DNA from 4 places in the Ureibacillus endophyticus genome. Region 2 is predicted to be linked to each of the others. Evidence: riboswitches for the same ligand, from Rfam matches in the RefSeq annotation. Region 2 holds a riboswitch; each other region holds the start of a gene.
The links. Region 2 has a riboswitch for S-adenosylmethionine ahead of metA (homoserine O-acetyltransferase MetA). Riboswitches for the same ligand answer to the same signal wherever they lie in the genome.
Positions count from the first base shown of each region.

Region 1: linked by a shared signal. The riboswitch ahead of NKR20_RS15980 (bifunctional homocysteine S-methyltransferase/methylenetetrahydrofolate reductase) and the one ahead of metA (homoserine O-acetyltransferase MetA) in region 2 are both predicted to bind S-adenosylmethionine.
Region 3: linked by a shared signal. The riboswitch ahead of metK (methionine adenosyltransferase) and the one ahead of metA (homoserine O-acetyltransferase MetA) in region 2 are both predicted to bind S-adenosylmethionine.
Region 4: linked by a shared signal. The riboswitch ahead of NKR20_RS01410 (O-acetylhomoserine aminocarboxypropyltransferase/cysteine synthase family protein) and the one ahead of metA (homoserine O-acetyltransferase MetA) in region 2 are both predicted to bind S-adenosylmethionine.

Region 1 covers NZ_JAMYWW010000001.1:3,233,070-3,236,272, reverse strand. The annotation lists gene hemG (protoporphyrinogen oxidase) at 1-973, shown strand, start outside; SAM riboswitch class I at 1,057-1,156, shown strand; gene NKR20_RS15980 (bifunctional homocysteine S-methyltransferase/methylenetetrahydrofolate reductase) at 1,262-3,109, shown strand; gene metH (methionine synthase) at 3,102-3,203, shown strand, end outside.
Region 2 covers NZ_JAMYWW010000001.1:1,781,459-1,784,661, reverse strand. The annotation lists gene NKR20_RS08640 (AAA domain-containing protein) at 1-766, shown strand, start outside; gene NKR20_RS08635 (hypothetical protein) at 785-1,543, shown strand; SAM riboswitch class I at 1,598-1,708, shown strand; gene metA (homoserine O-acetyltransferase MetA) at 1,794-2,732, shown strand; gene NKR20_RS08625 (hypothetical protein) at 3,071-3,203, opposite strand, start outside.
Region 3 covers NZ_JAMYWW010000001.1:2,636,325-2,639,527, forward strand. The annotation lists gene NKR20_RS12865 (alpha/beta hydrolase) at 1-106, opposite strand, end outside; gene NKR20_RS12870 (gamma carbonic anhydrase) at 226-738, shown strand; gene metK (methionine adenosyltransferase) at 798-1,994, opposite strand; SAM riboswitch class I at 2,234-2,354, opposite strand; gene pckA (phosphoenolpyruvate carboxykinase (ATP)) at 2,551-3,203, shown strand, end outside.
Region 4 covers NZ_JAMYWW010000001.1:276,635-279,837, reverse strand. The annotation lists gene NKR20_RS01415 (hypothetical protein) at 90-479, opposite strand; gene NKR20_RS01410 (O-acetylhomoserine aminocarboxypropyltransferase/cysteine synthase family protein) at 769-2,076, opposite strand; SAM riboswitch class I at 2,196-2,312, opposite strand; gene NKR20_RS01405 (glycerol-3-phosphate acyltransferase) at 2,456-3,088, shown strand.

The DNA.
Region 1 (3,203 bases), 1.5 Mb from region 2:
TACAAAGTTTACTAAGGAAAATTCAATTGGCGAATTTTTAGAGTATTTTTTAGGTAAAGAAATTGTTGAAAAGCAAATTGCCCCTGTATTAGCAGGCGTATATTCAGGAGATTTATATCAATTATCTTTAGCTTCTACCTTACCGTACTTAGTAGATTATAAAAATGAATATGGCAGCATTATTAAAGGGTTCGAAGTAAATAGAGAACAATTTGATAAAGCAGCGAATAAAAAATTTGTTTCCTTTAAAAAAGGTCTATCATCTTTAATTAATCGACTAGAAGAGATGCTACCAGAAGTAGAATTTTATAAAAATACTGCAACTACAGAAGTAACGAAAAATAGTAACGGATATAACGTAACTTTTGACAATGGCGAATCGATTCAAACGGATGTTGTTGTATTGGCCGTGCCAAATAACGTTGTTCGTAACCTATTAAAAGACAAACAGCTAGAATCTGATTTAGAGAAATTTACAAATGGGTCTGCAATCACGATGTATTTAGGATTTGATATACCGGATGCCGTGCTACCAGCAGATGGAACAGGGTTTATCGTTTCACATAACAGTGATTTAGTTTGTAATGCTTCTACTTGGACAAGTCGCAAATGGAAACATACTTCGGAAAATGGAAATTTATTAGTACGCTTATTCTATAAAAGTAATAATCCTAAATACGAAGAACTTGTGGCAATGACAGATGAAGAATTAACGAAGGTTGCTCTTGAAGATATACGGCTAAGTTTGAACATCGAAGAAAAACCTGTTGTTGTAAATATTGAAAAGTGGATTAACGCAATGCCGAAATATGATTTAGCCCATAATGAAACATTGCAGGTAGTATTAGACAAATTAGATTCTCAATATCCGAACCTCTTTGTTGCAGGTTGTTCTTATTTTGGTGTAGGTATAGGTGCTTGTATTGAAAATGGTAAAAATACTGCAGAAAAAGCGATAAAAGCATTGAAATAATAGATTATTTCGTATATTCGTTTAATTCTATTGACTAAAGTGGAATTTAAAGATATGATTCAATTTAATATACAATTTCATATCACTTATCAAGAGAAGTCGAGGGACTGGCCCGATGAAGCTTCAGCAACCAACGTAACGTAAGGTGCTAAATCCAGCAGGCGTTATGCCGAAAGATAAGGAGGAACTATTAAGATAATCGAGCCTTCTTTCTAACGAAGAAGGCTTTTTATTGTTATAGAAATGACAGAAAATTTTTGAAAGTATGTTTTTTTGGGAGATGAAAAAATGGGTCTACTTGAAGCATTAAAATCCAAAGTGTTAACGGCAGATGGTGCGATGGGAACTTTACTATATTCTTATGGACTTGAACATTGCCATGAGGAGATGAACCTCGTAAAGCCTGAACTGATAGAAAAAATTCATAGTGAATATATTTTAGCTGGTGCAGATGTTATTCAAACAAATACATATGGTGCAAACGCGATAAAGTTAGCGCGGTATGGACTTGAATCCAAAGTTGTTGAAATCAATGAAGCAGCTGCTAAATTAGCGAAAAAGGCTGCATCAAGTGGTAATCAATTTGTTATTGGATCCATTGGTGGAATTCGTGGTGTACGAAAAAGTGAAGTAACACTAGATGAAATTTTAGATGCGATTCGTGTACAAGCAGAAACATTAATTCGTGCAGATTTAGATGGACTGTTACTTGAAACATACTTTGATTTTGAAGAACTAACTGAAACATTAAAAATGTTACGCAATATGACGGATCTACCAATTATTGCTCAAGTATCGATGCATGAACCGGGTGTCTTACAAAATGGCTTGAAATTAAACGATGCTTTACAACAGCTTGAAAGCCTAGGTGCTGATGTTGTTGGTGTGAACTGTCGATTAGGCCCTCATCATACAATCCAAGCATTAGAGGGGGTAGAACTACCTCAGAATGCCTTTTTATCGGCTTATCCGAATGCATCCCTTCTAGATATCGAAGAAGGCCGTGTTATTTACGAATCGGAAATTGATTATTTTGCACGTGCTGCTGTTCAGTTACGTAACCAAGGTGTTCGTTTAATAGGTGGATGTTGCGGAACGACACCAAAACATATTGAAGCGGTTAAAAAGCAATTAGCACAATTAAAACCATTGACAGAAAAACGAACAGTACAACAACCGGAAATATATATCCAAGATGCAGAGCCTACTAGAGTGGAACCTTTACACGAAAAAGTTAAACGTGAGCGTTCTGTCATTGTTGAATTAGATACACCAAGACATTTAGAAATTGATTCATTTGTCGAGGGTGCCAAAGCCCTTTATAACGAAGGTGCAGACATTATTATGATGGCGGACAATTCCCTTGCGTCTCCACGTATTAGTAACGTTGCGATGGGTTCAATTTTAAAATTACAACATGGTATTCGTGTAATGCCTCATTTAACATGTCGTGACCGCAACCTAATTGGTCTGCAATCCCACTTAATGGGACTAAGTGCTTTAGGAATGAACGATATTTTAGCTATTACAGGAGATCCAACAAAAATAGGTGACTTCCCAGGTGCTACTAGTGTTTATGATGTGTCTTCCATGGAACTCATTTCATTAATTAAACAATTAAATGAAGGAATTTCCTTCTCAGGGAAAGCACTTCGTAAAAAGGCGAATTTCTCGGTAGCAGCTGCCTTTAATCCAAATGTACGTGTATTAGATCGTGCTGTAAGTCGTCTTGAGAAAAAAATCGAACATGGTGCGGATTATTTCATCTCCCAACCAGTTTATTCTGCAGAAAAAATTGTAGAGATTTACGAAGCAACGAAACATTTAGAAGCTCCAATTTATATTGGAATTATGACGTTAACATCTTTCCGAAGCGCTGAATTTTTACATCATGAAGTACCAGGAATTAAATTATCCGATGAAGTACTAGCAAGAATGAAAGCGTGCGAAGGGGATAAAGAGCGCGAAGCACAAGAAGGCGTAGCGATTGCAAAAGAATTACTAGATACAGCAACAAAATACTTTAACGGTATATATTTAATTACACCGTTTTTACGTTACGATTTAACACTACAATTAATGCAATATATCAAACAACTTGATGAGCAGAACGAAGGAGTAGAAGCAAATGCATAACCATCCAATCGAGGAACAGTTAAAAAATAGAATATTAATTATCGATGGGGCAATGGGAACAATGCTTCAACGAGAAAATTTAACTGCTGAAGAT
Region 2 (3,203 bases):
ATTACTGGAAGAATCCTTATTCGAACGTCTTTATAAAAACTTACCGTCATCAAATAAAAAAATGCTCGCGATTCAATATCGCATGCATGAAAATATTATGAAAACGATCGCGCCGTTTTATGAACATGAAGGAGACTCGTTGAAATGTGGTCTTCCTGATTCTGATGCAGCACGTGACCATAAATTAGAAAGTAACCTAATCAAACGAAGTGACCATCTATTATGGATTGATTTACCGAATGAGCCTAACTATTTTGAAGAGCGGATGAAGGAAGGCTCAAGTTTATTAAATCAAGAAGAGCTAAAAACAATCCGCGCCATGTTAGTGGATCTAAATCACTCTACAGAAGTTGCCAAAAAACAAGGGCTAATTCCGGAAGATGAACGTAAATCAGTGGGGGTTATTAGTTTCTATGCGGAGCAGGTAAAACGCATTAATCGAATGATTGAGCACGAACTACATTTACCGCATTTACACATCCGTACAGGTTCTGTCGATAAATTCCAAGGTATGGAAATGGATGTTATTTTAGTGAGTATGGTTCGTAACAACGACAATAAAAACGGGGAAATCGGCTTTGCTAAAGACTACCGTCGCCTCAATGTTGCCTTATCGCGTGCGCGGGAGCTGCTAGTTCTGGTAGGTAGTGTTGATATGTTTACAAAACGACCGAAGAAAGAGCAAACACGCAACATGTATAGTAACTTACTATCTGTTGTCAAATCTCAAGACGGCTACCGCAATGTTAAGGAACTAACTTCTTAGTTTTGAAAGGACGAAATGATGGAACTCCAAGCACTCCAACAAAAACTATCCGAACAATTTCATAAAACAAACATTTTGGAAACGGCTATTTGGTGTGTTCCCGTTCATACGGTTAACATTGCATACAAACCAATTGTCCGAACAAAAATGGATATTTTGATGAAAATGCTTTTAATTTCATTGCAAAAAGCAAAGTTCAAAAAAGCCGAACAGTTAAGTGAAATATTATTGGTAGAAGAATTATTTATTCAAGATTTATTGTCCAAGATGCACAAAACTGGATTAATAACAAAGGAAGATCATTTTCAATTAACGGAAAAAGGGTTAAAACAATTGACTAGTGGTGTGTTTGAAGAAGACCAAGAAATTACATCAAAAGAAACGTTGTATAGCCCAACGCATCAAACTTTCCTACAAGGTGAAATTGAAGCAGTTCTCGACTTTGAGGATTTTCCGGAAGATATGTACCGATATCACGTACAAGTGGAGGAGCTTCAAGTTGATAACGATAAGCTCGTAGAAGAATTGCGATTTCTTCAAATGGATGAAGATGAGGAAGAAGAATCAAACTTGGTTATCACTTCTATTGAATCTTTTGAAGATATTCAAGTTAATGATGTGCCATGTATCGAATTTATTCTTTTTGATGAAGAGAAAGAGCAATTCACATCCCGCGTTTGGAATACTCTAACAAATAATTGGGATCCGACTTTGCAACATCAAATTGAAGATAAAGAAAAATCTGCCTGGAAAGAGAGATTCCTATCAAAAAAGTAAAATAGAATATTGCAAATATTTCATCATCATGTTAGTATTACATTAATTTCATCTATCTTATCAAGAGAAGCAGAGGGAAATGGCCCAATGAAGCTTCAGCAACCTCTAACATCGGTTAGAAAGGTGCTAATTCCAGCAAGACAATATTGTCTTGGGAGATAAGAGTGCGGCATATAAATTATTCCCTCTCATTCTCATGCTGGAATGAGGGGTTTTTATTTTGAGATGAAAAGAATTGGGGGAACGTTTAATGCCTATTAATATACCGAAAAATTTACCGGCAGGCGAAAAATTAAGACAAGAGAAAATTTTCGTCATGGAAGAAGACCGTGCCAAAACACAACAAATCCGACCATTAAATATTTTAGTGTTAAATTTAATGCCAGAAAAAGAGAAAACTGAACTTCAACTTTTACGATTATTAGGTAATACACCACTACAAACGAATGTAACGTTTTTAAACACTGCAACTTACGCATCTAAAAACGTGTCAAAGTCGCATTTAGACACTTTTTATAATACATTTGATGAAATTAAACACCGTCGTTTTGATGGAATGATTATTACTGGTGCACCTGTCGAACGAATGGAGTTTGAAGCAGTTAACTACTGGGAAGAAGTAACAACGATTATGGATTGGGCAAAAGTGAATGTTACCTCGTGTATGTATATCTGTTGGGGTGCTCAAGCGGCACTTTATCATCATTTTAATATTGGTAAATTTGAATTGCCGAAAAAATGTTCGGGCATCTACTCACATGTGATTACAGATTTAACTGTGGACTTAGTGCGCGGATTTAGCGATGAATATGTAGCTCCACACTCACGTCACACGTCTGTATCCCTTGATGAAGTACGCGAACATCCAGATTTACGCTTACTAAGCTATTCAGAAGAAGCGGGTCCGTTTATTATTCAATCAAAGGATACTAAACATATTATGATTACAGGTCACCTAGAATATGACGCAACAACATTGGCTGATGAATACGAACGAGATGTGGCGAAAGGTGAACCAGTAGACATGCCGGTGAACTACTTCCCGAATAATGACCCAAGCCAAACGCCGAAAAATACATGGCGCGCGCATTCGCACTTACTGTTCTACAATTGGTTAAACTATTACGTATACCAAGAAACACCATATGAATGGCATTTCGTAGACGACAGCATCGAATTCCATATTTAATGGTACCCTTTAAATTCTGAATTTTTATAAAATTCTAAGCTAGGCATTTGTGAGCTGCTCAGATGCTTAGCTTTTTAAAATTGAAAAATTCGTCCAGTAGGCGGATGGATTCGTCTGCATAAAGTGCGGATTCGTCCAGATAGAATAAGATTTCGTCCACATAACGTGCAGATTTGTCCAGATAGAATAAGATTTCATCCACATAATGTGCAGACTCGTCCAGATAGAACGAGTTTTCGTCCACTTAACAATTAAGTTCCTTATCAATTGAAGTAGCATGGAATTCACAGTATATACAAAAAACGCTTGGAGAGTTAATCTTCCAAGCGTTTTACTTTTTATAAAATAAACATCGCAACTATCGTCGTGACAACTAGACCAATGACGACCGGGATGAAGTTTCGACGTGCTAACTCAAATGGACTGACATTACAAATCGCTGCAGCTGGAATTAATGCCCAAGGAACTAAT
Region 3 (3,203 bases), 850 kb from region 2:
TGCGTAATTTTTCAATTAACCAGGCATACCAACGATGATGTTCAAAAGCACTATGTATTATGACCACAACTGCTTTAGCATGTTCATCTGTTTCCCATTTCCACATAACTTCGCCTCCAACCCAAATAGCATACTTTTGGGCATACATACCTTTTATATTTTCTTTATTATTTTATTTTGTTACGATAAGCATATATATCATACTTAGAAACGAGGAGATTTACGATGATTTACCCTTTTAAAGATAAAAATCCTAAAATAGACCCATCTGTATTTATAGCTGATTATGTCACAATTACCGGCGATGTGACAATCGGTGAAGAAACATCTATCTGGTTTAATTCTGTCATCCGTGGTGATGTTGCACCAACGTACATAGGTAAACGTGTTAGTATTCAAGATTTGAGTTGTCTTCATCAAAGTCCAAATAATCCATTAATTATTGAAGATGAAGTGACTGTTGGACATCAAGTAACATTACATAGTTGCGTAATAAGAAAACGCGCATTAATTGGGATGGGTTCCATCATTCTAGACGGTGCAGAAATTGGTGAAGGAGCTTTTATTGGGGCTGGTAGTTTAGTTCCCCCAGGTAAAAAGATTCCACCGAATTCTTTAGCAATGGGAAGACCTGCAAAAGTTGTACGCGAAATCACGCCAGAAGATCGTGAAGATATGGACCGCATTATTCGTGAATATGTTGAAAAAGGTCAATATTATAAATCGCTTCAAAAGTAAACATATTATATAGTAAGAATGTAAAAGCAGGTGAAAAAACTCACCTGCTTTTTAACATATTATAATCCAGCTTTTTCTTTTAATTTCTCAGCAATATCTGTATTTTCCCAAGGAACATCTAAATCTGTACGACCGAAATGACCGTAAGCAGCTGTTTGCTTGTAAATTGGGCGACGTAAATCAAGCATTTTAATAATGCCTGCAGGACGTAAATCAAATAATTCACTTACCCATTCTACTAATTGACTCTCAGCTACTTTTCCAGTTCCAAATGTATCGATTGAAATTGACACTGGACGTGCTACACCAATCGCATATGCTAATTGCACTTCTGCTCGATCAGCAAGACCAGCAGCTACAATATTTTTCGCAACATAACGTGCAGCATAGGCTGCAGAACGGTCAACTTTTGTTGGATCTTTTCCTGAGAATGCACCGCCGCCATGACGTGCATAACCACCGTAAGTATCAACAATAATTTTACGACCAGTTAATCCAGCATCACCTTTTGGTCCACCGATTACAAATCGGCCAGTTGGATTAATGAAATATTTTGTATTATCGTCAATTAATTCACTCGGAACAACTTCACGAATTACTTTCTCTTTTAAATCTTCTTGAATTTGTTCTAATGTTACATCTTCATTGTGTTGAGTGGATATAACTATTGTATCGATGCGAACTGGATGATTGTTTTCATCGTATTCAACTGTCACTTGTGTTTTTCCATCGGGACGTAAATATGGAATTTCCTTAGATTTACGTACTTCGGCTAGTTTACGGGATAATTTATGAGCCAAACTAATTGGTAGTGGCATTAGTTCAGGTGTTTCGTTACATGCAAATCCAAACATTAAGCCTTGGTCACCTGCACCAATTGCTTCAATATCTTCATCGCTCATATATCCTTCACGTGCTTCAAGCGCTTGGTCAACACCTTGAGCAATATCTGGGGATTGTTCACCGATTGCAGTTAGTACTGATAAATTTTCAGCATCAAAGCCATATTTACCGCGAGTGTAACCAATTTTGGCTACTGTATCTCGAACAACTGATTGAATATCCACATAAGTAGAAGTTGTAATTTCACCTGCTACAAGTACTAAACCAGTTGAAACAGTTGTTTCACATGCTACACGTGCATTTGGATCTTCTGTTAAAATTGCATCTAATATTGCATCGGAAATTTGGTCACATATTTTATCCGGATGCCCTTCTGTTACACTTTCTGATGTAAACAGTCGACGGTTTGTCATTTGGTTTCCTCCTAAAATCTATACGAGATTAGTTCTCGATTTGATACGGTACTCATTACCCATGTTAAGTCCGCACATGAAGGTTGGACTCCAAGCCGTTACTGCTTATTAACACGAGGATATCGAAAGGCGAATAATAATTGTTACATTATTTTCATTTTGTACTCTTTTCAAAAAAAAATTCCTTTTACTCACATAAAACCCATGAGTAAAAGGAATTGTAAATACAGTACCTTTCACTCTTATCGTTCAAGGGATTTTCCCTTGCATCAGGTTGGCACCATCGCATTTATTATATATAATAAATGCAGGTTGCCGGGCTTCATAGGGCCTTGACCCTCCACCAGCTCGGGATAAGAGTATCCGTTCAAATCAACATATTACGGAAATCGACATCCAATGTCAATTTATAAATGTTGATTTCTTTAAAAGTTTAAAAATTAAAAAATAATTTATGAATAGTATAGATTATTTAATTCAATGTGTTATACTATTTTTGAAATTAAACAAACATCCCATGCAGTGGGAATTCTGAAAAAAGGATGGTATTTAATCGATGAATTCAGTAGAAATTGCGAATGAACTGAAGGAATTATTAAACGGCGAGAATATTAAAGTTCAACTATCAGTACCACAATTAGTGGAAAAAGCTACATCACGTGGAGAAGCAGCTCTAACTGTTGACGGTGCAATCGTTGCTGAAACAGGTAAATATACAGGACGTTCTCCGAAAGATAAATATTTCGTAGAAGAAGAGAGCACAAAAGACAAAATCGATTGGGGCAGTGTAAACCGCGCGATTTCTGCTGAAGTGTTCGATAACCTATATCTTAAAGTTGTAAATTACTTAAAAGAAAAAGATGAGCTTTATGTATTCAAAGGATTTGCTGGCGCTGATAAGGATTCACAACTTTCAATTCAAGTAGTGAACGAATATGCTTGGCACAATCTTTTCTGTCATCAATTATTCATCCGTCCAACAGAAGAAGAACTTGCTTCTCATGTTGCAGAATTTACTATTGTTGCAGCACCAACATTTAAAGCAGACCCAGCTGTAGATGGTACAGCTTCTGAAACATTTATTATTGTATCATTAGAAAAGAAAATAATCCTAATCGGTGGTACTGAATATGCTGGTGAGATGAAAAAATCTATCTTCACTATCATGAACTATTTACTACCTGAACGCAATATTTTCTCAATGCACTG
Region 4 (3,203 bases), 1.5 Mb from region 2:
CCAATTACAACCACTATTTAAGAAAATAAAAAACTGCCTAAAATGCACATTCAGGCAGTAAAAGAGATGTTATAAAGGGAAATGTTTAATTAAGATACTTTTCTAATAAGGCTCGCTTTATACTTATTTATTATTTCTTTCATAATATTTTCTTCTTCCATCGTAAAACGTGGTACACCATATGTTCTGTAAACTAACTGGAACTGACCGAATTCTAGCTCCCAATCCTTCGCAGGTTCATCAATATGACTCTTTCCATACTCTTCGTATGCATCTTTCACTTCTTTCACAATATACCCATTTTGAGCGAAAGAATGTACTTGTTCAGAAAATGCGTTATGACCATATATTTTATTCCACACCGTCGCAACATCCGCTAATAGATGTTGTAAAGCATCAGCATTAATAAAAATATGTTGTTCGTTTAATTCAAAAATAAAATAAGCTGCGATATTTTGTGCACTATAGATATTTCCCATTTTACAACACTCCTTCATCTCTCTAGGGGTGTAGCAGTTGTTGGGGGACAACCGCTACAGTTTTCTAATTTCATATATATTCAAAAGCTAGGGGATGCTTTGAACGCGATTTTCAATTATTTACCTATATTATAAGACCGATAACCTTAATTGTCAATAAAACAAATGAATTTACTAGGTTTTAAAATAAAAAGTAAGTAGCCTAATGAACGGCCTTTAGTTTGGTTGGCGAAAACCAGCCTATTCACGAAATGATGTGAATCAGACAAGCTTCACCAAGCGAACTAAATTACTTTTTATGCATTTGTTTGGTAACACCTTCAACAGCTACAGCTAAAGCTTGTTCTAAATCAGCAATGATATCTTCAACGGCTTCTAAACCAATTGATAAGCGAATGAGCTCTTCAGATACACCTGCAATTTTTAATTCTTCAGCAGATAATTGTTGGTGAGTTGTTGAAGCTGGATGAATGATTAATGATTTTGCATCTCCAACGTTTGCTACGCGAGAGAATAATTGAACATTATCAATCACTTTGCTTCCTGCTTCTCGTCCACCTTTAATGCCAAATGTAAGCATAGAACCAAAGCCATTTTTTAAGTACTTTTTCGCTAATGCATGCGATGGGAAGTTTTCTTTCCCTGGATAGTTTACATATTCCACAGATGGGTGGTTTTCTAAAAACTCTACAACTTTCTCTGCATTCTCACCGTGTCTTGTATAACGCAAATGAAGCGTCTCTAAACCTTGTAAGAAGTTAAATGCAGCATCTGCACTTAATGTTGGTCCAAAGTCACGTAGTAATTGAACACGCAATTTTGTAGCAAATGCAGCTGCAGCAGTGTCAATTCCATAACGTAAACCATGATAAGACTCGTCCGGCTCTGTAAATCCTGGGAAGCGACCTTGTGTCCAATCGAACTTACCAGCATCAACGACAATGCCACCGATCGTTGTTCCATGTCCACCAATCCATTTTGTTGCAGAGTGAACGACAACATCTGCACCAAATTCGATTGGGTTTGATCCGTATGGGGATGGGAATGTATTATCGATAATTAGCGGAAGTCCATGCGCATGAGCAATTTCCGCAACTCTTTCAATATCTAAAACATTTAAACTTGGATTACCAATTGTTTCAGCATAGATTGCTTTTGTATTTTCAGTAATTGCCGCTTCAAAGTTTTCTGGGTTTGATTCATCAACAAATATTGTTGTAATTCCGTAGCGTGGCAGTGTATTTGCAAACAGGTTATATGTTCCACCGTATAATGAACCAGCAGCTACAATTTCATCCCCTACCCCTGCAATGTTTAAAATGGAGAACGCTATGGCAGCCATCCCTGAAGATACAGCTACTGCTGCAGTTCCACCTTCTAATTTGGCAACACGTTGCTCAAAAACATCGACTGTTGGGTTCATAATTCGGGAATAGATATTACCTGGTGTTTCTAATGCGAACAGTTGACGAGCATGCTCTGTATTTTGAAACGCATAAGCAGTCGTGCGATAAATTGGTACAGCAATTGCACCTGTTACTGGATCTGGTTTTTGTCCACCGTGCAATAGAATTGTTTCTGGACGTTGTTGTGACATGTAATCTTCCTCCTAGTTTTTATTCGATGGATGATCGCATTTAATAAGGAGGACTTTATTTAGGGAAAAACAAAAAGCCCTCTTATATAAGAAGAGGGCTGCTAGTTGCATTTTTCCTCCCCTTATCTGTCAGATCAATCAAAATCTGTAGGAATTAGCACCTTAGTAAACACTTTATGTATTCACTGGTTGCCGGGCATCATAGGGCCTATTCCCTCCGCCACTCTGGATAAAGGTATTTGATTCATGTTCCATCGTTGTACTTACTATAAAGCATAGTAATCAACTCTGTCAACTATTAATTTTAAATTTTTTGAAACTTCTTTCATTTCCTCAGAGTATAATAGAAATAACATCTATTGGAAAGGAGTTTTTCAGAATGCTAGTTACTTTGTTTTCCGTTCTTATAGTTGGTTATTTAATCGGATGCATTCATGGTTCTAACTTCGCTAAATTATTATCCGGTGTAAATTTGAAAGAAGTTGGTCATGGAAATGCCGGAGCATCAAATGCAGTATTATCTCTCGGATGGAAATATGGTGTACTTGTTGGAATAATTGATATTGGTAAAGGGATCGTCGCAATCATTCTTGGTCAATTTTTACTTTTAAATTATACAACCTTTACCACAGAGCAAATTTCAATACTTCTTTATTCCATCGGAGCCGCTGTTATTTTAGGACATAATTTCCCCGTCCATATGAATTTCCGCGGTGGAAAAGGTACTGCATCTTTAATCGGCATATTCATTACACTTAACTGGCAGATGGGGTTAATTGCAGTATTGCTTCTTATTGTCATTTCCCTTATATCAAATTATTTAATTATCGGTGTATTTGCCCTTTATTTGATATTTGCTATAACTGCTATCATACAAGAACCAACAATCTGGCCATTTTTCATAACATTATCTTTATTCATTATAGCAATCATCTTACATGTTGAAAATCTAAACCGAATGCGTTTAGGAACAGAACCAAAAATTACGTCTGCTTTTAACAAAAAACCATAAATTAACAAAAATGCCGTAAATTTAACTTCAAATTAACTTTACGGCTTTTCACCTCTCCTTCCTCCTCGGTAAAACACATTTTGAAATTACCCTCAATCCCCTATTTTGTATTACA